3 regions of the Candidatus Villigracilis saccharophilus genome follow, and region 1 is predicted to be linked to each of the others. Evidence: riboswitches for the same ligand, from Rfam matches in the RefSeq annotation. Region 1 holds a riboswitch; each other region holds the start of a gene.
The links. A riboswitch is a leader RNA that binds a small molecule or an ion and turns the genes downstream of it on or off. The one in region 1 is predicted to bind cyclic di-GMP.
Positions count from the first base shown of each region.

Region 2: linked by a shared signal. The riboswitch ahead of IPL17_RS22390 (transposase) and the one ahead of IPL17_RS06780 (response regulator) in region 1 are both predicted to bind cyclic di-GMP.
Region 3: linked by a shared signal. The riboswitch ahead of IPL17_RS09345 (M23 family metallopeptidase) and the one ahead of IPL17_RS06780 (response regulator) in region 1 are both predicted to bind cyclic di-GMP.

Region 1 is NZ_JADJSO010000015.1:157,100-164,500, reverse strand. Features, by position in the region: gene IPL17_RS06790 (FtsX-like permease family protein) at 1-1,877, shown strand, start outside; gene IPL17_RS06785 (efflux RND transporter periplasmic adaptor subunit) at 1,896-3,023, shown strand; cyclic di-GMP riboswitch class I at 3,111-3,197, shown strand; cyclic di-GMP riboswitch class I at 3,277-3,370, shown strand; gene IPL17_RS06780 (response regulator) at 3,502-4,713, shown strand; gene ruvB (Holliday junction branch migration DNA helicase RuvB) at 4,795-5,817, shown strand; gene IPL17_RS06770 (DUF2905 domain-containing protein) at 5,859-6,155, shown strand; gene IPL17_RS06765 (hypothetical protein) at 6,825-7,401, shown strand, end outside.
Region 2 is NZ_JADJSO010000071.1:37,084-44,484, forward strand. Features, by position in the region: gene IPL17_RS22365 (PHP domain-containing protein) at 1-7, opposite strand, end outside; gene IPL17_RS22370 (hypothetical protein) at 78-1,739, shown strand; gene IPL17_RS22375 (hypothetical protein) at 2,072-3,064, shown strand; gene IPL17_RS22380 (S24 family peptidase) at 3,061-4,371, shown strand; gene IPL17_RS22385 (hypothetical protein) at 4,429-4,749, opposite strand; cyclic di-GMP riboswitch class I at 4,980-5,070, shown strand; gene IPL17_RS22390 (transposase) at 5,151-5,699, shown strand; gene IPL17_RS22395 (restriction endonuclease) at 5,752-6,603, shown strand; gene IPL17_RS22400 (hypothetical protein) at 6,516-7,118, shown strand; gene IPL17_RS22405 (histidine kinase N-terminal 7TM domain-containing protein) at 7,174-7,401, shown strand, end outside.
Region 3 is NZ_JADJSO010000022.1:85,354-92,754, reverse strand. Features, by position in the region: gene IPL17_RS09365 (cation:proton antiporter) at 1-1,141, shown strand, start outside; gene IPL17_RS09360 (hypothetical protein) at 1,182-1,574, shown strand; gene IPL17_RS09355 (hypothetical protein) at 1,738-2,340, shown strand; gene IPL17_RS09350 (hypothetical protein) at 2,342-2,569, opposite strand; gene IPL17_RS09345 (M23 family metallopeptidase) at 2,754-4,541, opposite strand; cyclic di-GMP riboswitch class I at 4,802-4,892, opposite strand; cyclic di-GMP riboswitch class I at 4,972-5,062, opposite strand; gene IPL17_RS09340 (InlB B-repeat-containing protein) at 5,306-7,401, opposite strand, start outside.

The DNA.
Region 1 (7,401 bases):
CATATATCACCATGAGTACGCTGCAATATCTGCAGCAGCCGCAATTATTTAACCGCGCATTTGTTACTGTTGGAAGTGGTGGTGATGATATTTTTCATGTCCGCGAAGTGGGTGCAAACTTAAAAGATAAGCTGGAAAAGAACGGCACGGTCGTTGTCCGCACACGTTTTTCGTTGACGCATGAGCATCCGCTGGCGAGCACGGTCAATGCGATCCTCGGCATTTTGTTGGCGTTGGGCATCCTGATCGTATTTCTTTCCAGTTCCCTGATCGCAAATACATTAAGCGCATTGTTGACCCAGCATCTGCGTCACATCGGTGTTATCAAATTGGTGGGCGGGCGCAGAACTCAGGTCTTTGCGATGTATCTGGCGCTGATCATGGCATTTGGCGTGCTGGCTTTGTTGATCGCCGTTCCGCTTGGCGGTCAGGGCGCTTATGGGCTGGCGCTCTTTATTTCCAGTGAATTGAATTTCAATGTGCTCGGATATCGAATTGTGCCGATGGCGTTCGCGATCCAGATCGCGGTGGGATTATTGGTGCCGCTGGTGGCGGGACTTGCGCCTGTGATCAACGGTTCGCGCATCACGGTTTTGCGCGCTCTCAGCGGAGATCTGGCTGGGGACGAGAATCAGCCTAAAGACCAGCATGAGGCGCGTGTGAACTGGTTCGATTGGATGCTGGTGCGCGCCACGAGCATCCTTGCCGCGCGCGGGATCCATTTCCCGCGTCCATTCATCATCTCCTTAAGAAACACGTTCCGCCGCCGCGGACGATTGGTTCTGACCCTGTTTACATTGACCATGGGCGGAGCGATCTTTATTGCCGTGTTTAATGTCCGCACGACCTTGCATGATTATATTGGCGCAATCGGGAAATATTTTGCGGCTGATATTACACTTGATTTTGATCAACCTTATCGCTTGCGCGAGATCAGGCAGGTGCTGGCGCAGGTGGATGGAGTGAGCGATATGGAGGGCTGGCAGTTCGTCAGCGGGGAACTGTTGGATAAAAATGGGGCTGTATTGGAGAATATTAACATCTTCGGCCCACCCGCAGACAGTCTTCTCATTCAGCCCATTCTTGTAAAAGGTCGTTGGCTGCGCTCAGATGATGTCCGCAAGCTGGCTTTGAGCGAAGCCGCTTTGGGGTATTTCCCCGACATCCAGCCTGGAGATCATGTGCAGTTAAAGATCAATGGGCGTGAAGAAGATTGGGAAGTCATCGGCGTTTTTAAATTTGTAGACCGTGAAGGTATTTTGGCCTACGCGCCGTATGAATATATTTCGCAAATGAATAACCTTGCCAATCAATCCTATTCTTTCCGTTTGGTGACAGATAATCATGATCGGACGTATCAGGATGCAAAAGCGGAGGAGTTGGATAAGTTTTTCCGTGAACGCGGATTCAAGGTCCGTACCGCTGAGGCGGGACGCGCGGCACTGGATACTGCTGTGGAGAGTTTGGATACGCTGGTGGTCTTCCTGCTCATCATGGCGATCCTGACCGCAGTGGTGGGCGCGATGGGTTTGACTGGCACGATGGGCATGAATGTGTTGGAGCGCACGCGCGAGATCGGTATTATGCGCGCCATAGGCGCAGACGACCGCGCCGTGATGCGCACCGTCATTGCGGAAGGCTTTGTGATCGGTGCGATTTCTTTTGCGCTGGCGATCATCTTGTCGATCCCATTTACATATTTACTTTCCACCATTGTCAGTCTTGCGGTATTTGAAACGCCCATTGAAGTGGTGTTTACATTCACAGGATATGGGATCTGGTTTGGTCTGGTATTGGTGCTTTCCGTGGTTGCTTCCATTGTGCCGGCGCGCAATGCGGCGCGCTTGACCATTCGGGAAGTGCTGGCATATGAATAAAAAAATATAAGGTGAAAAATGAAAAAACAAATATCAATGATTGTTGTAATGATCGTCACGTTATCTCTTGTGCTTGCGGCTTGCGGAAATCAACCTGCGGTCACCGTGACGCCTGAGCCTGTAAACATCGTCTCCACGAATTCAGTGGTGGCTGAAGGACGCCTGAAACCTGTACAGGGAACGACCCTTTCATTTCTGGCGCGCGGAGTTGTTGAAGAGGTTCTCGTGAAGGCCGGTGACTCTGTCAGTGAGGGAGATGTCCTCGTGCGTCTCGCAAATACGGGCGGAGTGGAGGCACAGATCGTCGCCGCGCAAAATGCGTACGATACTTTGCTCCGTACCGAAGATGCCTCCCGCGCCAATCTCTGGCAGGCTTACATGGATGCTCAAATCGTGCGCGGCGTTGCAGAAAAGGAATGGGACGAGCTGAATGTGACGGATATCGAAGACCGCATTGACGATGATAAAGCCACCGTTGAAGACCGCCAGCAGGATGTGGAAGACAGGCAGGCTGACTTTGATAAATATAAAGATCTTGATAAGGATAATTCCAAACGCAAGACCGCCGAAGATGATCTCGAGAAGGCGCAGGAGGATCTGAATCTGGCATTGCGTAATCTCGAAGAGACAATCCGTGAACGCGATAGTGTGCGTGCTGCGTATGATGGTGCGCTAGGTTTGGAAGCTGAAGCAAAACATCAGTACGAGATCAGCCTTGATGGTCCGAATGCAGACCAACTTTCACTTGCCAAAGCTAACCTTGATGCGGCGAAGGATGCGCTTTCCAATTATTTGATCACTGCTCCGTTTGACGGGATCGTGGCGGATGTCAATGTGAAGGTCGGTGATCAGGTCGGCACGGAAACCCGCGCCGTCAGTATTGCGAATTTCAATTCATGGATCGTTGAAACAACGGACATCACCGAACTTGAAGTGGTCAACTTGAGCGTTGGTCAAAATGTAACGCTTGTGCCGGATGCTCTGCCTGACCTGACGCTGAATGGTACGGTCACTGAGATCAGCCAGGCCTATGTTCAACAAGGCGGTGACATACTTTATACGGTGCGCATTGCTTTGACGGACAGCGATCCGCGTTTGAAATGGGGCATGACCCTGGAAGTTTCTTTCCAGGAATCTGCACAGTAGATCTGTTCGCCGATCTGGCGGGAACCCCTATAACTAGAACATCTGAGTGATTGAATCTTGATTTTTTTCGTGCAATAATATAGGTGCTCCGAGAAAGAGCAAAACCGGGGAAACCCGGTGACGCAAAGTCATGGGTCTAACGCTGAACTGAGCCAGGACCGCCAGACTGCCGATAAAAGCAAAACCGCCAAAAGACGGTGACGCAAAGCCAAGAGTCTAAAACCAGTATAAGTTTCTGGTCAGGACCGACCGGCTGCCCGAAAGGCAAAATCAGGGAAACCTGATGACGCAAAGTTATGGGTCTACAATCACACTTTATTTGTGATCATGACCGCCAGACTGCCGAAGAGCAATCTTTTTTCAGGGATGACCTTTTTGATGGTCATCCCTGTTTGATTTATAATATGATGTGTAGAAGCGTTGCTGTTTTATTGGTTTGCAATGCGCTCAATACTTCGATAGATCAACAGGAGACATTATGGCCATTCGAATATTGGTTGTAGACGATACTGATCTGAATTTAAAGATGGTGAGCGCGATTCTTGGAAAAGACGGCTATGAAATAGTAACTGCCCGCAATGGCTTTGAGGCATTGGAGGTCATCAAAACATCTCCTCCCGCATTGGCCATTCTTGATGTGATGATGCCTGATATGGATGGTTACACCCTGTGCGGGCATCTTCGGAAAATCCCTTCCACCGCAAAGATACCGATCATAATTCTGACCGCCTTGAGTGGTGTTGAAGATAAAATTAAGGCTTTTGATTCAGGCGCTGATGATTTTTTGGCAAAACCCTTTGAACCGCAGGAATTGCGAGCCAGGATCAAGGTCTTGTTACGACGAGCCGTGGATGTCGTATCCACCACCGTTCACAGCACTGCAATGACTGGCAAGGTCATTGCGGTGTTTTCATTGCGCGGCGGGCTGGGTGTCTCCATGCTTGCGTCTAATCTTGCCGCCTCATTTTCACAAATTTGGGGAAGCCCTGCTGTGTTGGTGGACCTGGCATTTTTAAACGGGCAGAGCGCCCTTCTCCTGGATCTCCCGCTCCGAAATACGTGGTCTGATTTGGGACACTCTCCCGCGAAAGAAATGGATATGGACCTGATCAACTCGACCCTGTTGCGTCATGACTCTGGTGTGCATGTCCTTGCGTCTCCGCGCCGCCCTCAAGACGGGGAAGTGATTACTGCGGAACATGTCCAACGCGCCATTGAATTACTGCGCGCTCATTATCACTACATCATCCTGGATCTTCCGCACGATTTTTCTGAAACCACATTGGTCGGACTGGACATGGCGGACCAGATCCTGCTCATGCTCGCTCCTGAGACGGCGTCTGTCCGTTGCGCTGCGAATGCGCTGGAAACTTTTGATCAACTTAATTATCCGCCTGAGCGCATCAGCCTGATCTTGAACTGGCCTTTTAAGGGAAAAGGCCTACCGCGCGCTGGAATTGAAGGCGCATTGAAGAAGCAAATCGACGTAGTTATTCCTCATGCCGGTGAGGCGGTGGTTGCCTCGATCATGTACGGCAAGCCATCTACTTTGCAAAAACCCCTTGACCCTTTGGGCGCATTCCTTGAAGATCTCGCTTACCTTTACAGTATGGAAGAACATAAGCAGCATCCGCCGGAGAAACCTGGTGAAGGACTCAAGCGCGTAAAAGAAAGGTCGCATTCCAAATAAGATAAAACTCCGCCTCCCACATAACTGACAGTTGGGAGGCGGTTTATTGTGATGCAAACCCCTCAGGGTATAATCTGCGCCATGACAAAATCTCCCCGCCCCCTCGACCCCGAAGCCAAGCCTGATGACCGCGTGGACAATGCTCTGCGTCCTGAAAAGCTGAACGATTTGATCGGGCAGGATCAGGTCAAAGAGAATTTATCTATTCTCATCGCGGCGGCGCGCAAACGCGGCGAAGCTTTGGACCATGTCCTTTTTTATGGGCCTCCAGGCTTGGGAAAAACAACGCTCGCACATGTGCTTGCCAATGAGATGGGAGTCAACGTCAAAGTCACGGCTGGACCGGTCATTGAGCGCGCGGGTGATCTCGCCGCCATCCTTACCAACTTGCGCGCAGGCGATGTCCTGTTCATTGATGAAGTCCATCGTTTGGGACGCGCCGTGGAAGAAGTGCTCTATCCCGCCATGGAAGATTTCGCGCTGGACATTGTCATCGGCAAAGGGCCTTCCGCCCGTTCCATTCGTTTGAAACTTCCGCGCTTTACCATTGTTGGCGCTACAACCCGTTTGGCCTTGGTCACCGCTCCATTGCGGGCGCGTTTTGGCGCCGTCTATCGTTTGGATTATTATGATCTGACCGCCATGCAATCCATTGTCTCGCGTGCCGCGCGGATGTTGAAAGTGGAAGCCGAAACAGACGGGATTACAGAAATGGCGCGCCGCGCCCGTGGGACTCCGCGTGTGGCGTTGCGCCTGTTGCGCCGTGTGCGTGACTTCGCCCAGGTCCGCGCGGATGGGATCATTACAAAAAAGGTTGCCAAAGAAGCGCTGGACTTGCTTCAAGTTGATCCGCTCGGGCTCGATGATGTGGATCGCCGCGTGTTAAAGACCATCATCGAAAAATATAACGGCGGACCCGTTGGCTTGAACACCATCGCCGCATCCATCAGCGAAGAACAGGACACCATCATGGATGTGGTCGAGCCGTATCTGCTACAACTAGGCTTCCTTGACCGCACCCCTCAAGGCCGTGTCGCCACCAAATCCGCGTATGAGCATCTGGGGTTTACATATATCGAACAGGGGCAGCAGAGATTGTTATAAATTGTAGGGGCGGATCGCGATCCGCCCCTACGTTATGAATTATGGAAAACATCGCCCGTACCCTCATGCTCGGCGGAATTGCATTATTCCTCATCGGCGGCGGGATCTATTTCGCCGCGAAGTTCGGCCTCCCGCTTGGCCGCCTGCCCGGTGACATCCACATCGAAGGGGAGAATGGCGGATTTTATTTCCCAGTCACAAGTTCGATCTTGGTTTCGGTGATTTTGACGATTTTGGTGAATTTGATAATCCGTTTTTGGAAGAAATATGAAGAAGAGTTGACGCTTGTCGGTGGCAAAAGTCATCAGGCGTGGACTATTAGAGACAGGGCATGCTAGAAAACATTGGAAAATGGGCGGTCAATCTTAAGATTTGTGCCATCTGGTTGCTGCTGTGAAACATTCAAGTCGAAAGTGCCGGGAATTTTGAAAAGACTTACCGTGTGACATTTTAGTAATTGAGGAAAGTGACTCTCCCCCAAGTGCTAAATGATGTTTGGGGAGTTACAAAAGAAACCCTTTTCTCTTGGAAGTATGTTGGGAAAAGGATGTTGGCTTGGTAAAACTTCCTCTTTTTCCAAAGTGATACAGGTTCAAGGTTTCCAGGTGTAGAACGAAGCAGGGGGGCATTTTGCCGTTATTAAAGTCTTCCGCCAATTTAATCAATTATTTCGTAAGCAACTGATAGGCGGGCTGTGCAACGAAAATTGAATTGATCATTTGCAGGTTGTTTGTCATCAAAATGATGTTGAAGCGAACAGCATTGAGTTTCGGCATTCTTGAAGGACGTCAACATTTAGTGATCAAAAAGTTCTTGAAAATCTTCAGAAATTAGGTTGGAACCTAAATGAGCATATGTTATGGCAAGATTGTCAAATCAAACCATGTTTGTGAGGTATTCATGGTCATAATGAAACGTATCCTCCTCTTTCTTCTTACTTCTTTTTCCTTCACCGCCTGCGGACGATTGGATTCTATTCCTTACGCCCCCGCGCAAACTCCCAAATCTTGGCTTCAAATTCAGCCATTCGCCGAATTCAAGATCGCTTCGCAAAATATTATTTTTATTCAGCCAAGCACTTCGATCATTGTGTACTTCCTGGCATTCTGGCCATTGCGGTGGGATTGTATTTTCTGAAAATCCGCGCAGGTCAACTCTCACGCTTTTGGTGGGGGATCGCGTTGCTGCTATGGGGCATCGGCGCGCTGCTCGCAGGGACAAGTTACGAAGCCTTCAGCTATGCCATCAAATGCGCGGGACGTGAAACCTGTCTCTGGACAAGCTGGTGGGAAATTCTGTATCTCCTTGCCTCAGTTTGGAGCATTGACGCCATGATGCTGGCCGTTGCGTACTCAAGCACCACAGGCAAATTACGCAAAGCGCTTTCAGTTTATTCTGTTATCAACGCGATTATATATTTCATCATCGTGATGATCGGCGTTTTTATCCCCGTCAAATTTTTGATCTCATTTGAACTGCTTCTGGTGGTTTCCGCGCCGGGCATCATTGCCTTCTTCGTCATCAATGGCTGGCGATATTTCAAATTCAAACAAAGCCTTGACCTGACCTTGCTTGGCACATGGA
Region 2 (7,401 bases), on a different contig from region 1:
AAGTCATGACATTTGTTCTTGACAAATAGATTTTTGGCAGTATATACTAACTTGATAAATAAAAACAGGTGGCAATAATGGCGGGTACACTTTTTGACATGGTAGAAAATGCAAACAACTTATTAAATATTGCTGTCACTGGGGTAACTGTGGCGGCATTGTTCTTCTGCATTTTTTTATATTCAATCAAGTCCATAAAAAACCAGGGGCTTTCACAGGGCATCTATTTATCATTTGTCTTTTTTCTTGAAATCATTATCACTGCGGGACTCTTTTGGGAACTTCCCATCCTGCTATCCAAGATCATTCGTTACAGCGGCGTTATCCCCTTTACCCGATGGCTCTTGTTATCAGGCGTCGTAATTACACATTTTTATTTTCGGAAATATTCTGAAAAACGAGGATTAACTTCCGCGTTTTTGCACCTCACCGTATTAATTCTTGGATGGTACATTAACCGCTGGATCGGAATTCTATTTTTCTCACTGCCATTGCTGTTTATATTTTATTACGCGGCGTATTGTATTGCCCTGGTTATTATTCCCGCATCCAACCCCGAAGACAGGAAAGAAAAACACCAAAGGTATATGATCTTCCTTTCTTATGTATGGGGAATGCAAATGCCGTTATGGAATGTAGTTGCCGTTAATGCGAAGGAAGCAGATAAAAGAATTGACGGCAAACCGGTTACGAATCCTTTTTCAAGACAGCAATCGCCATCACAATTACGCGGGAATAATAATAAAAACAGAGCCGCGCTATTTCCAGGCATGATCCGCACAGACACGCACCAGGTAGTTGGAATCATAAATGGAAAAGATTTTCGCGTTGAGGGGCCAGGCGTTATCTTTACCAAGAGTGGGGACGAACCTTTTGAAATAGTTGACTTGCGGAATCAAATAAAAAAATCCACTTCTATCCATGCATTTTCAAGAGAAGGCATTCCACTGCTCGCAGATGTGCTGGTTATCTTTACAATAGATCGTGAAGATTGGCCACGAGAGTTGTTCCATCAACTGGGCAGAAGCAACTCCTGGCTTGGTAAAGGAAAAGATGTCAACCGAAATACAGGATCGACATTCCCATATTCCCGCCCGCGGGTGGAGGCCGCAATCCGTTTACGAAGTAAACGCTCCCAGCCAAATAGCGGTAATGAACGCTGGGATGATCATGTACTAAGCATGGCTGAACAGGCCGCACGCCAAACCTTTGCTGAGCGGAGCATTAAAGATCTGTGGCAGGCACGTGAGAACGAAAACAGTAATGCTTCGGAAGCGATCACCAGAAATATCAAAAACCTGATCGAAACCCCTTTGCGCGAAAATGGGATACGCTTGATCAGCGTCAAGGCTTCCGGGTTTAATTTCACTGACAAAAAAGAACAAAGAGACAAGGATGTCGAAGTGATCGAGCAGCAGATCGCAACCTGGAAAGTGGAACGGGAGCGGGAACGTGAAATGGCACTTGCTGACGCCAAAGCTGAAGCGGAAAGTCTTGAAGAGGAAGCCCGCGTATATGCACGGTCTCTCCTACTGACCGCAGTAATGGAGGGATTGGAACAAGCACAGGAACATCACCCCGGCAAAGATCAGGAAGCCATCGCGCAGGTTTATCTTGAAGCGCTAAAAAATATGATCGAGCAACAATCCGATTCAAGCTATACGCCAGAAGCCAAGGCAGAACTCCAAAAATATAAGGATGCCTATTTTGCAAATGCACCTAAAAAGGGGGCATTATGAGATTCAAATACTCAATTGATCCAAATGAATGGCAAACTTCTTATACAGAAAAACAAGCATTTGCTGACTCATTACAGCGGGCTGGCTCTTTACTACTTCCTATTATTGTTATAGCGATCATCCCAATATTGTTTGCAGTCTTTTGTTTATTAACCCGGCTGGAGCAAGCAGTGGCGGACAATCTATCGAACAACTATAAAATTGTACTCATTGCTGCGGGTTTTGTTCTCATTTTTACACCGCTTTTCTTGTCTTCAATGATCTTAAAACATCTTTTCAAAACCGCAGGAACATTTTTAAAATTCTTTTATGCCCTGCCAGACTCGGTCAATATGAAAAAAGTGGTGAATTTGCGTGTTTATGGACGCCCTCCCATGCCTCCTCCACTTTCAAACCTGATCAAATTTCCCACCATAAAAGCTAAAAACGGAAAACTGGATCCATCGGAGAATTGGCAAACCCAAATAGGCGGTCCGGCTAACCTCAAGATCGACCCTGGTAATGCGATCTATTTGGAACGTGGAAATCGGTTCTCAAGAGTCGTCGGGCAGGGAGACGCATTTTTGGAACTGCACGAGACGATAAAAACTGTCCTCAATACCTGCCCGCAGATCGAAGAAATCATCGTCACCGCGTGGACAAAGGACGGCATTCGCATTGACATAAAAGCAAAAGGCGAATTCTTCATGACACCAAATTCGGAAAAAGGCAGGGAAGGGAATGAACTCTACGAATACAACGCGGGGGCAACTCGCAAAGCAGTGGAGGAAGCTCTCTCCAGCGGCAAGGAAGGTCACGAATGGTCAAAATCTGCCATGGGCAAAGCCAATGGATTGCTGGGTGAATACATCGCCAGCAGATATCTTGAAGAAATATTTATCGCCAGCGCTAATGGCGGTCAACTTCTCTCCACAGAAACAATGCGTGAAATATTAAAAAATATTAATGCCAAACTACAAGTGAATGGTGTTTCACTTGCCTACCTGCAGATTATAGATGTAGAGTTACCGGAAGAAATCAAACGCCAAAGAATTCGAATTTGGGAAACAGGACACGCAACCCATGCAACAGTCACGCAAGGCGAAGTAAAAGCGTATCAACTGCGCGCACAGAAAAGAGCGCTGGCGGAAATGGCCCGCGATATGGTTTTTACACTCGCCAATGGACTTGACCGCATGGATACCACCAACTTCACAGCAAAGCTTTTGACATCCATATATGGAGTCATTAATCAAGGCATGAAAAATCCCCGCACTTATACAAATTCAACACCCAAGAGAATGCCCGACGGCGTTGAATCTTTTCCCCTGGATGAAGAAGTATGAAAGAAGAGATCATTGCGATCATCAACAAACTTGAATGTAATGAAAACTCATCGCGCTTGAGAGCATGGGCTTACAATTTAAGCGCTTCACGGCCAGATGATTTACAAAGCGCAATCAACTGTTTGCTCGATGCGTTACAACAAACCAACATTCAAAGCCATTCACAAAAAGGGTTTTATTACTTGTTTTTAGGATGCGCGTATTATGAACAAGGAGATCATCCCAACTCAAGGGACTGTCTTTTGCAAGCCATTAACAAATTGTCAGACACAGAAGTGAATAACCCTGTTGCGCATTGGCTGCTTGGGGTAAATTACAGCAAAATGAAGGATTTCCCAAGCGCCCGACGTGAATTAGAAAATGCTTTGCAGCTTCTTAAGACAAATACCAGCCTAAGCACACCTAGAACAGAAGCAAAAAGCAGAAAGAAAAAAGAACTGAAATTAGATATCCAAGAGACCCTTGAAAAATTTTCCAACGAACCTCTTTTTCGGGTCGTGGACTCCCCGTCGGCTAAAAATAATGGGGCATCTAAAAAAGAAAGTCCAACAGGTGATACGGAAAACGTCGAAAGCAAAACCTCCCAGGAGAATTCATCTGCCAGATCATCTCCCACAACCCAAGAGAAAGAAAAAATAATTTATCAAGAAACACATACTGGTAGGAACGTTTCATTCCAATTCATTCAAACCATTACGCCGGCATCCATTCCAAGTTTTCAAAACACATCAACTGGAAAATCAATCGAAAGTCATTTAGAAAACAATAAAACTTCCCCATTTGAAGAAACGCGTACAGACGGATACCTATCACTACAGTCCCTGCCGGTCTATGAACAGATGGTCGCGGCAGGCAAATCCGGGAAACCCGAAATAGGTTTAAATATAACCGGCGCTGCTGAAGCAAGGATTATTTTTCTTAATAACCAGCCGCACGATGTGCATCCGCTCAAGCGGACATCAAATGAAATCAAGATAGCCTCTAAAGAAATAAATTGGGGCTGGGTAAAAGTTGCCGGTCACAGCATGAATAACATTGCAAATAAAACATCCATCAAGAACGGCGATTTTGTTTTAATACTCTTCGTCCCTGCGGCAGATGAAAACGATATTGTTTTGGCGTCGTTTGAGGACCAACAAACAACACAAAGTTTTTTAACGGTAAAAAGATATCGAAAAGATCGGCAAATCCTTAAATCTGAAACCACAGAAAAGGGAGATGAATATAATGATATACATTTAGGGGATAAAAATAACGCCAAGATCATTGGCGTTATTTACGCAGTGGCAAAACCTTTCGATTCCTAATTAATATAAATTCATCTACTCTGCAAATAATATATCCCGATACATGGGAAAACAAGGTCAGCGGTCATCAATTATTAGATTAACGCTGGCTGTGCCGGTGGCGTGTCCGCTTAATAAACTGGCAGCTCTTTGCAGGATCTTCACCACTTTTCCGCGGGTCTTTTGATTACTCAGGCCGTTGACAGAGATGCTATGTTTGGGCTTTCTATTCACGAAAAATTCCGTGTTGATGCTCAGGTGAAAATTTTCGTCGTTTTTATCAAGGTCTCTTTCAAGCATGTCGATCACTTCTTCTGTGAAATCGAAAAAACTCTTCGCAGAAACATCATCCTCCGAAGTTAATATTTCAATGCCGTTGAAAACAACTTTTTTATCCATAAACATTGGCCTCGTCCTACTTTCTTTCCTAGGCGTTATAAGTAGACCAAGCATATCTGCTTAATAAAAAAAAAACATTGCTAAAGTATATTAAATCCATGCGGAAACTATGACCACATTTATTGATGCTGGTTGATATACATCAACGCACTCGGCTCCACTCCAGCCTCACATATCTCATCCTTAATATTTCCAAAATAATTTTTTTTTGTTTTATAATACTGAAATACAATGGAAAAAAGCAAACTCGCAGAAATGCGAGGACGCAAAGTCATGGGTCTAAGGTTGTGTTCATGCAATTAGGATTGCCAGACCGCCAAAAGGCATTTTTTAATGCTCTGCGGGGGTTTTAATTGCCCACTTTTTCCCGTTCTCAGGTATAATTTTTATAAAGGGAATAAATGCAGAATAACAAGTCTGATTTGGATGATGGTAATCTGGACTTTGTAGATCAAAATGACACAAAGCTCAGTAATACCTTTTCTTTATTTCATACAAAAGAAGAGGATGTTCTTGATTCAGACCCGGAAGTCATACTTGAGCCTATTCACTCCGAGTCATACGACCTGAGTTACACGTGTCTCCTTATTCCCCGTTTTCCTGCGCATCAATTAAAAGGGGATTTAGTAGAGTATTTATCACAGTGGCTGCAACAGATCTGTATTTCGTATGGCTGGCGACTAGAGTTCACCACAGTCAATCCTGAATATTTCCAATGGGGAGTGCGTGTAAATGCTTCAGTTGCCCCCTCGCAGTTTATGCATACTATACGAAATGAAACTTCAAAATTCATTCTCTCAAATTTTGGGCGTATAGCACAAGAGAATTTGTCCAATGATTTTTGGGCGCCTGGTCATCTGGTCGTGCTAGGAATACGCCCCCACCCCAACGAAATGATCGTGCAATATATCCGCTTGATGCGCCGACAGCAGGGTTTATATACCCTGTGATATTTGGGAATCATACAGGCAGAAAACAAAACATCCAAACAGGATTCTACAAATGTCCAACTTGACAATAAAGAGGGTGGGCGAATTATTACGTAGTGTATTCGAAATCCTGTGGGACAAGCCGGACGGATTGACAGCAAAAGAAGTATTATCGCTCATCCCCATAACCAATCAATTAAGCGAGGATGAATTAAGATATTCCTCCAAATCGAATTTACCGCGTTATGAAAGAATTGTGCGGTTAGCTACGATTCCACTTGTGCACGCAGGGTGGCTGTTAAAAACTGAAAAAGGACGCTGGTACATTACCGAAGAAGGCTATCAGGCCTGCAGAAGGTTTGTTAATGTACAAGACTTTTACAAAGAGGCCATGCGCCTTTATGAAGCGCGCAAACAAGCAGTTCCCGAAAGCATAATGGTTATGGAGATCGCGCAGGAAGCTGCATGGGGGCAGATCGAAAGCCATTTACGTCAATTACACCACACCAAACTTCAAACCATGCTTGCCGAACTCTTGCGTGCAATGGATTATCACCCTTCATGGATCGCGCCGCCTGAAAAAGAACGCGGTCACATTGATCTGATTGCATTCGTAGATCCAATTGGCGCGAAGGGACAAAGGATCATAGGGCAGATCAAGCACAGAGGTCAGGCGGTAACATTGGAAGGCATCAGAAGTTTCCTGTCCACCCTGGGGCCAAATGATTATGGCGTGATCTTTTCCATCGGCGGTTTTACAAATGAAGCCATGCAGGCACTGGCATCCGGAAACTTCCAGAAAATAACATCACTAAACAGCGGCGCCTTTTTCGATCTGTGGAAGCAGTACTACAACCAATTAAACCGCGAAGCACAAGATCTACTACCTTTAAAAATAATTTACTTCCTTTCCAAAGATCAATAGAACGTGAAGATTCCTTAATCATGGCAAAACAAGATTTTCACAGCAAATCATTCAAAGAAGGGATTGAAATCCTGACGGATGAAATTAATCTTGCCATTCACTGGCAAAGACCGAGCATTTTGCTCGCGATCCACAAATCAAAACCGGAACAGATCAAAGCCCAAAAGGCTCTTGAAAAAGAAATTATAAAATGGGATCAGAAAGTCAAATTGATCAAGGCAACGGGTAAAACAGATGTGATCGACGCAATATGCAAAACAAAAAATCACAATGAAATTGTTTTTTTTGTATCAGAGCTGGGGATTGTAGGTGGGCAAGTGAACGGCACGATTTTTAGCGCCCTTAACATGCACAGAGAACTTCTGGTGGAACAATCCATCCGCGTTGTGTTCTGGTTGACAGAACTTGAATCGGAAAGTTTGCCGCACCTGGCCCCAGACTTTTGGGCGTTTCGTCACCGTGTCGTCGAGTTTTCTGCAAGCCGTGGAACAAAGAAAGCCGCCCAGCACGGGTGATTTTAATTAGCGCCATTCCAATTCATTAAAAATATGCAACTACCCATTATTAAATTTGCTGCTGGTTCCCACGATCGCCCTGCTCATCGGCGCTGTTTTTCTCTTAAACAAGAAAACCGCCGACGCGATCAGTCTTTCAATTATCGCAAGTATAGTTACCGTCTGGGGAATATCATACTATCTTTACAAATTGCCAGAGCCGTTTTTTTCCCTGCGGGTATTAACATCCATAAACTATTTATGCCTGGCAATTGCAGCAATGGCGCAATTCTATTTTTCGCTT
Region 3 (7,401 bases), on a different contig from region 1:
TGCCTTCGGCGGATTTATTGCGGTGCGCTGCGCTCCTGCGATTATTGGTTATCTGTTGGCCGGGATCATCGTTGGGCCTTTTACGCCGGGCTTTGTTGCTGATTCCAAATTGGCGCTTGAACTGGCTGAGATCGGTGTCATCCTATTAATGTTCGGGGTTGGGACTCATTTTTCAGTCAGGGATCTGATGGCTGTACGTGCTATTGCTTTGCCGGGGGCGCTCTTGCAGATCGTAGCAGCCACGATCTTTGGAATAGGCATATCCAGGCTGTGGGGTTGGACATTGGGAAGCGGATTAGTCTTTGGTCTGGCATTGGTTGCAAGCACGGTCGTTTTGTTAAGAGCCATCGAAGCACAGGGGAGGCTTGATCTGCAGGATGGTCGAATCGCGATTGGATGGCTTATCGTTGAAGATATTGTCATGGTGCTGGTGTTGGTGCTTTGCCGGTTTTCTCTTTTCGCTGGGGGTATTCCTTTAGAGACCATGGCGGCTCAAAATATCTGGGTCACCATTGGCGTAACATTGGGCAGGATCATTTTATTTGTAGCCATCATGCTTGTTGCAGGACGCCGTTATTTTCCCTGGTTGTTACAACGCGTGGAGAAACTAGGTTCTCAGGAACTATTTACGCTCGCTGTTGTCACACTCGCGCTCGGTGTGGCCTTTGGTTCAGCTTACTTTTTTGGTGTTTCTTTCGCGTTGGGCGCATTCTTCGCGGGAGTGGTCATTAATGAATCAGATCTCAGTCATCGGGCAACGCATGATCTGCAGCCCCTACAAAACGCATTTACCGCTTTGTTCTTTGTTTCAGTTGGCATGTTATTTGATCCTGCTATTTTGATCCGCGAGCCTTTGCAGGTATTGACTGTGCTGGCAATCATTGTGATCGGGAAATCGCTCGCGGCATTTTGGATCGTGCGCCTGTTGAAGTATCCTCTGGCTACCGCCTGGACCGTTTCGGTTGCCCTGGCGCAAATTGGGGAATTTTCCTTTATCCTGGCCGGGCTTGGCTGCAGCTGGTTTACTTTCTCAAGACGGGCAGAGCCTGATCGTTGCCGGCGCCTGCTTTCGATCACAATCAATCCACTGCTTTTTTATTTGGCATCCAAACGGAATCTAGTGACGACCAGATCATTATAAATAATCTGATTTGAAAGATCATATTTGATAGGAGTGATCTATGAAACGTTTGATCCTCATCTTTTCGATGCTCGCTTTATTTATCTTTCCTTCAGCAGTTCAAGCGGATGTGGCTCCGCCAATCAATCCACCGGGTTCAAATCTGCAGCCGGGCACAGAGTCCACCCAGGTGAGGATGGTGGCGGAAACTGTTCTGGTCGATGTGCAGAAGGATCTTGATCTTCGCAGTTTGGGCAATGCCATCGTCACCGCAGACTTCACCATGCGCAACCTCGGCAATGATCCCGAGAGCATGGCTGTCCGATTCCCGATTGCCGCACAGAATGGGCGTTTCGAGTATCCCGAGATCGCCGATTTGAAGATCTCTGTCGACAGGAAAAGATCGAGTATCGCCGCACCAGCTTTCCTGATGAAGGAGACCCGAGCCAAATGATCCCCTGGGCTGAGTTCGATATTACCTTCCCGCCCGGGCAGGACGTTTCCATTCAAGTCAAATACGAGTTGAATGGTTCGGGATATGCCCCTTACACCGCCTTTACTATATCCTCGAATCGGGTGCGGGCTGGAAGGACACCATCGGCAGCGCGGATATTATTTTGCGACTGCCTTATGAAGCCAGTCCGCAAAATGTGGTGATTGGGCTGCAGATCGGATGGGCGGAAACCACGTCCGGAGGAGTTTTTCAGGGTAACGAGGTGCGCTGGCATTTTGATAACTTTGAGCCTGGTCCACATGAAGCCATTCATAACATGGAGTTCGCGCTCGTAGCCCCATCAGTTTGGAACAACCTGCTGATCACACGCGCAAATGTTACCAAGTCTCCCAATGACAGCGAAACCTGGGGACAACTTGGAAAGGCTTACAAGTCCATATTCTTGATGCATAAATATTATCGGGAAGATGACGCAGGAAAGGAACTTTACAAATTGGCTATTGAAGCCTACGAAAAGTGTCTCGCGCTCAACCCCAAGGATGCGCAATGGCATGCCGGTTTTGCCGACCTGCTTGCCAATCATGCTTTCTGGAATTCTTTTTTGACCAACCCAACTATGGATGTTTACCGTGCATTCAATGAAATACATACGGCACTCGAGCTGGCGCCGAAGGATGCCAAGGTTCTGGAGATCGCAGAATCAATTTATTTAATGTTCCCAGAGGGAATGATAAAACTGAAAACGGATACAATTTCCCGTGGCTGACTCAAACTCCCACTCCGCTTCCTGTCACCCTGACAATTGCACCTGCTGAAAGTACAGTTGCCGCCTCGGCTGTAGATGCAACGGCAACTCTTGTTCCGCGTGTTACGAATACGCCCCTGCCCATCTCGAGCCCTAGTAAAAACGAAACCACACCTTCGCCAAAAGCAACCCCACCCTGCGGGGCAGCAGCACTGGCTCCGCTAACAGCGATTGGCGTATGGTTGGTCAATAAACGCAGGCTGCAGCATTAAACCAGAGTCTGCTTACGCTCTAATAGATATTTCAAAACTCATTCACGATAAGAAATAAGGCTTAACCACAAAGATCCAATATTTTAAGAGAATAGACATGGCTAGACCGAACAAAGGCGATAGCCATGTCTACTAATTCCTATAAATAATTATCCGTACTTGTTACTGAATCCCAGCCCAATTCCCGGAAATCGGCATGTCGCCAGGATTCCCCAGTGCGAAGACCAGGTCAGCAAAGCCAATCGTATTACTGTTCCTCAGCATAAACACCCCATTGCGATAGACCCCGATCGTATCAACCCCATCATTATTCCAATCACCAGTCACAGGTTGGTCGCCCTTCAACCCGTAATTGAGCGCAACATCCGCAAAGCCGCTGACGTTCGCGTTTTTCAGGAAAATCACCCCATTATTCGGACGAAATACTCCGGTGGTATCCAAACCATCGCCATTCCAATCGCCGACAATGCCCACATCACCCGGGTTACCAAGGAGAAAGGTCGTATCAGCATCTCCTGTGGAATTGCTGTTGCGCAACAAAAACTGACCGTTGTGATAGACCCCAATCGTATCAACACCGTCTCCATCCCAATCCCCGGCAATCGGTTGATCGCCTGCCTGGCCGAAAGAAAACACAATATCTGCGAAACCCAATGTATTTGAATTACGCAGGTAGAAAGTACCGTTTCGATAGACGCCGATCGTATCTGTTCCATTACCATCCCAATCGCCCACTACAGGATAATCTCCTCCCAATCCATAATTTATGACGACATTCGCGAATCCGTCAGTATTACTATTTTTCAAGTACAAGGCTCCATTGGCTGGCCGAAAGACTCCAGTCGCATAATTTGTGATGATTGGAGATGCAGGCAGTGCTTCGCTAAGCAGCAAATTGTTATTAATGTCCTTTTTTACGCCTGCTTTCTCGAGCCACATATAACCAGGATCCGTATCATAACTCCAACGGCCACTATGAACATACCATCCCGAGAGAGGCGTGCCATTAATCGCAACAAGCGCTCCATTGTGCTTAAGAGTGAAATGAACGTGAGGAACAGATGATGCACCGCCAGAGCATGTGGCTTCTGCAGGTGTATTTGCGACCACACCTATTTTGTCATTTTGTTTAATTGAACCTGAAAAGCTTTGTATGTTTTCAAGATGATAATAAGTTGTCTCCCACCCATCTGCATGTAAAATTTTAAAATAACACGCAGAAACTTGGATCGGAATTCCTGCAGCGCTTGCAACTATCCAGGTATTGCTTGTATCAGATCCCCAGGAAAGACCTCCAGGATAGAAATCCAAAGAAGAAGCATCCCGGAACGTGCAATTTGTATTAGTGATACATCCGCTGTTATCATGAACGCCCCCAAATCTCCATGATGTTCCCTGCAGATAGGGGAGTTGTAATAAGTTATCCGGTGCGACTGGCATTCCCGATTCCGCAGACAGGCTTACAAGGTTGTTTTCATCAAGCGGACTATTATTTCCAAATAATCTTGCATAAGTCTGGTAAAAGCCATTGGCTTGGCTGTTATCCAGTATCAATGATATGTTTTTTTCATTCATTGCGGCAAGTCCCGCGATGATCGCATAGGTCCCCGCATTGGTGCCTGATGCTACACTGACAGTATACCCATCCGAAGTAACAAAAGATTCCAGAGACCGCTGTGAAACAGACAGCGGAGAGTAGGAATAAAGATGCAAATAATAAGCCTCTGTCATTTTATTTGACAGGTATTCAACCTGAGAAATAAAATGACCGGCATCCAAACCAAAAGCATCTTCCAATTTTTCAGCATTGGGATTGGAAATTAATTGGGAATGAATTTCCAACAAGGTCAGATAAATTTTTGGGTTTATACTGAAATATTCCGAGCGGCCATATAGATCATCAGCATATACCAACAGGTGAGGAGCATTGGTGCTAAGGTAAGATTTCAAACTAAAATCCCCCACATTAGGTCCGTACACAAACTCGCCATCTGACAAAATTATGCTTGCAGCTAAACCGGAATTATCCTTCGCTTGAACCCCCTCAGGAACCGCAAATGCGCAGAACAAAATGCAAATTAATAATGAGCTGGTGAAAACTACATTTTTGAATTGACTGATTTGATTCCTGGATGTCATGAAAATATTCCTTCATATGAGCATCCAGATCTTTTGCATTTTTGAAATGTAAGCAATCTCGACTGCTCGTTTTCGGCAGCTTGGCGATCATGGCTGTGCGAACTCAGCTTTAGACCCATAGCTTTGCGTTCCTGCTTTTCAACAGGTTTGCGATTTATCGATACGATAGACTCTTAAAGTTCAAATAAAAACGGATCTGACTTTTGCCAGATCCGCGAATGGAAACACAAAACATGTGGTTTTCAGCGGTCTGGCGATCCTGGTTGTATGTCAACAACTTTAGACCCATGACTTTGCGTCCCTGTTTTTCAACAGGTTTGCGATTTCATTAACATTTATCTGTTTTTAGTTTAGCACATCCTTCAGGTTTTTCACTTTTCAAATCAGAAAAGTCACCCCATATTATTGTAAGGTAACTGCAGGCATAATCATGTTTGTGGAATACGTCTTGTAGAGGCCTCGATACACGCAGTCTCAGCCAAAAAAACTTTGAACTCACAATTAAAAAGAACATGGCTATGCTCCCCGACAGCATAGCCATGTTTCTCGTTTTTACAAAATTCGATCAGTATATTTTATGGGATCCCATCCCAGTTGCCTGAGATCGGCATATCACCGGGGATGCCCAAAGCGAATACTATATCTGCGAACCCTATCGTATTGGAATTCCGCAGGTAGAAGGAACCGTTTCGATATACCCCAATGGTATCAATTCCATCATCGTTCCAATCGCCGATCACAGGTTGGTCATTAGCCAAGCCATAATTTAGCGCAACGTCTGCGAATCCGCTTACATTTGTATTCTTCAGGAAGATCACACCATTGCTTGGGCGGAAGACCCCGGTGGTATCCAGACCGTCACCATCCCAATCCCCTGCAATGCCAACATCGCCCGGGTTTCCAAGATAGAAGCTCGTATCCGCTGGCCCCGCAGAATTGCTGTTGCGCAGCAGGAATTGGCCGTTGCGATAGACACCGATTGTATCAGTGCCATCCCCATCCCAGTCCCCAGAAACCGGCTGATCACCTGGAAGACCAAAGGCGAACTCCAGGTCAGCAAAACCAATGGTGTTGGAATTGCGCAGGTAGAAAGAGCCGTTGCGATAAATTCCAATCGTATCTGTTCCGTTACCGTCCCAATCTCCTGTTATAGGATAATCTCCTCCCAATCCATAGTTAATGGCGATATCTGCAAAGCCCGTTGTGTTGGCATTCTTCAGATACAAAAGCCCATTACTCGGCCGAAAGACTCCGGTTGTATCTCCACCAGAACCCAAGCCGCCGGAACCATTATTGATCACAAAGTCTCCAGCTGCCGCGTTGATCAGGCTATTGTAGTTGGCACTATCACCCGCCACGAAGTCTGCTGTGATGGCATATGTGCCGATAGCTGTTGGCACGGTTGCAGATCCATTATATTTAATATTGCCAACCGTACCCGCAACTGAGCCAGTCACAATCGCCGCTTGTGGAGTGGCATTAAAGACGACCGGCGAATTCGTTACAGATAATGTCGGCGTGGCTTTGTTGATTGAAAAAGAACCAGCAACGGCATTCGTCAGGCTGTTATAAGCGGTCGGATCGTTTGGCACGAAATTCGCTGTGACCGTATAGGTGCCGGCATTGGTCGGCACGGTTGCGACGCCATTATATTTAATATTGCTAACCGTACCCGCAACTGAGCCAGTCACAGTCGCCGCCTGTGGAGTCCCGTTGAAGATAACCGGCGAATTTGTTACAGACAAGGTCGGCGTAACTTTGATCAGCGTGTAATTGACACTAGCTGAATGAGCATGGGCAGGCATGGTGATCGTGTTTATGTTGGCAGTACTGGTGTCATTATTGGTGCCAGTCCAACTGCTGATCTGCCAACCGGAGGTTGGTACTGCCCCGCTCAAGCTAATGGATGCAGCGGTAAGATATTGACCTGCGGCACAACCGGTTGAGTTAGCGGGAGTTGCGACAGGATCTGTACCTTGCCCGGTATGGCTGAGAGCCAGCGCATAACATGTGGGAGGCAGAGCGGTCCACTTGGCATACAGTGTGATGTCTGCGCTGAAGGAGTAGCTCGCGCCATTAGCGTAGTTCGTGCCTGTGCCATTCGCGAGAGTGTTCCAGCCCGCGAAGGTGTAGCCTGTGCGTGTGAAGGTATTGAGCGTCAGGGCGGTCGGGACATTCGCAACCTGCGGAGCCATCGTGCCAGTCCCACCGTTGGCGTTGAAGGTCACCGTGTGCGTCGGCAGAGTTGTCCACTTGGCATACAGCGTGATGTTCGCAGCCGGCATGGTTGTGAAGGTGTATGCCGTGGTGAGACCTGCATCGCTGTACCAGCCGCCGAAGGTGTTGCCAGCCTTGGTCGGAGCTGTCGGAGCGCTGACCGCCGAGCCGAAGGGCTGGGTGATCGCAGTGACCGCCGAGCCGCCATTGCTGTTGAACGTGATGGTGTAGCTGTTGGCTGTCCACTTGGCATACAGCGTGATGTTCGCAGCCGGCATGGTTGTGAAGGTGTAGGCCGTGGTGAGACCCGCGTCGCTGTACCAGCCGCCGAAGGTGTTGCCAGTCTTGGTCGGGGCTGTCGGAGCGCTGACCGCCGAGCCGAAGGGCTGGGTGATCGCACCAACCGCCGAGCCGCCATTGCTGTTGAACGTGATGGTGTAGCTGTTCACTGTCC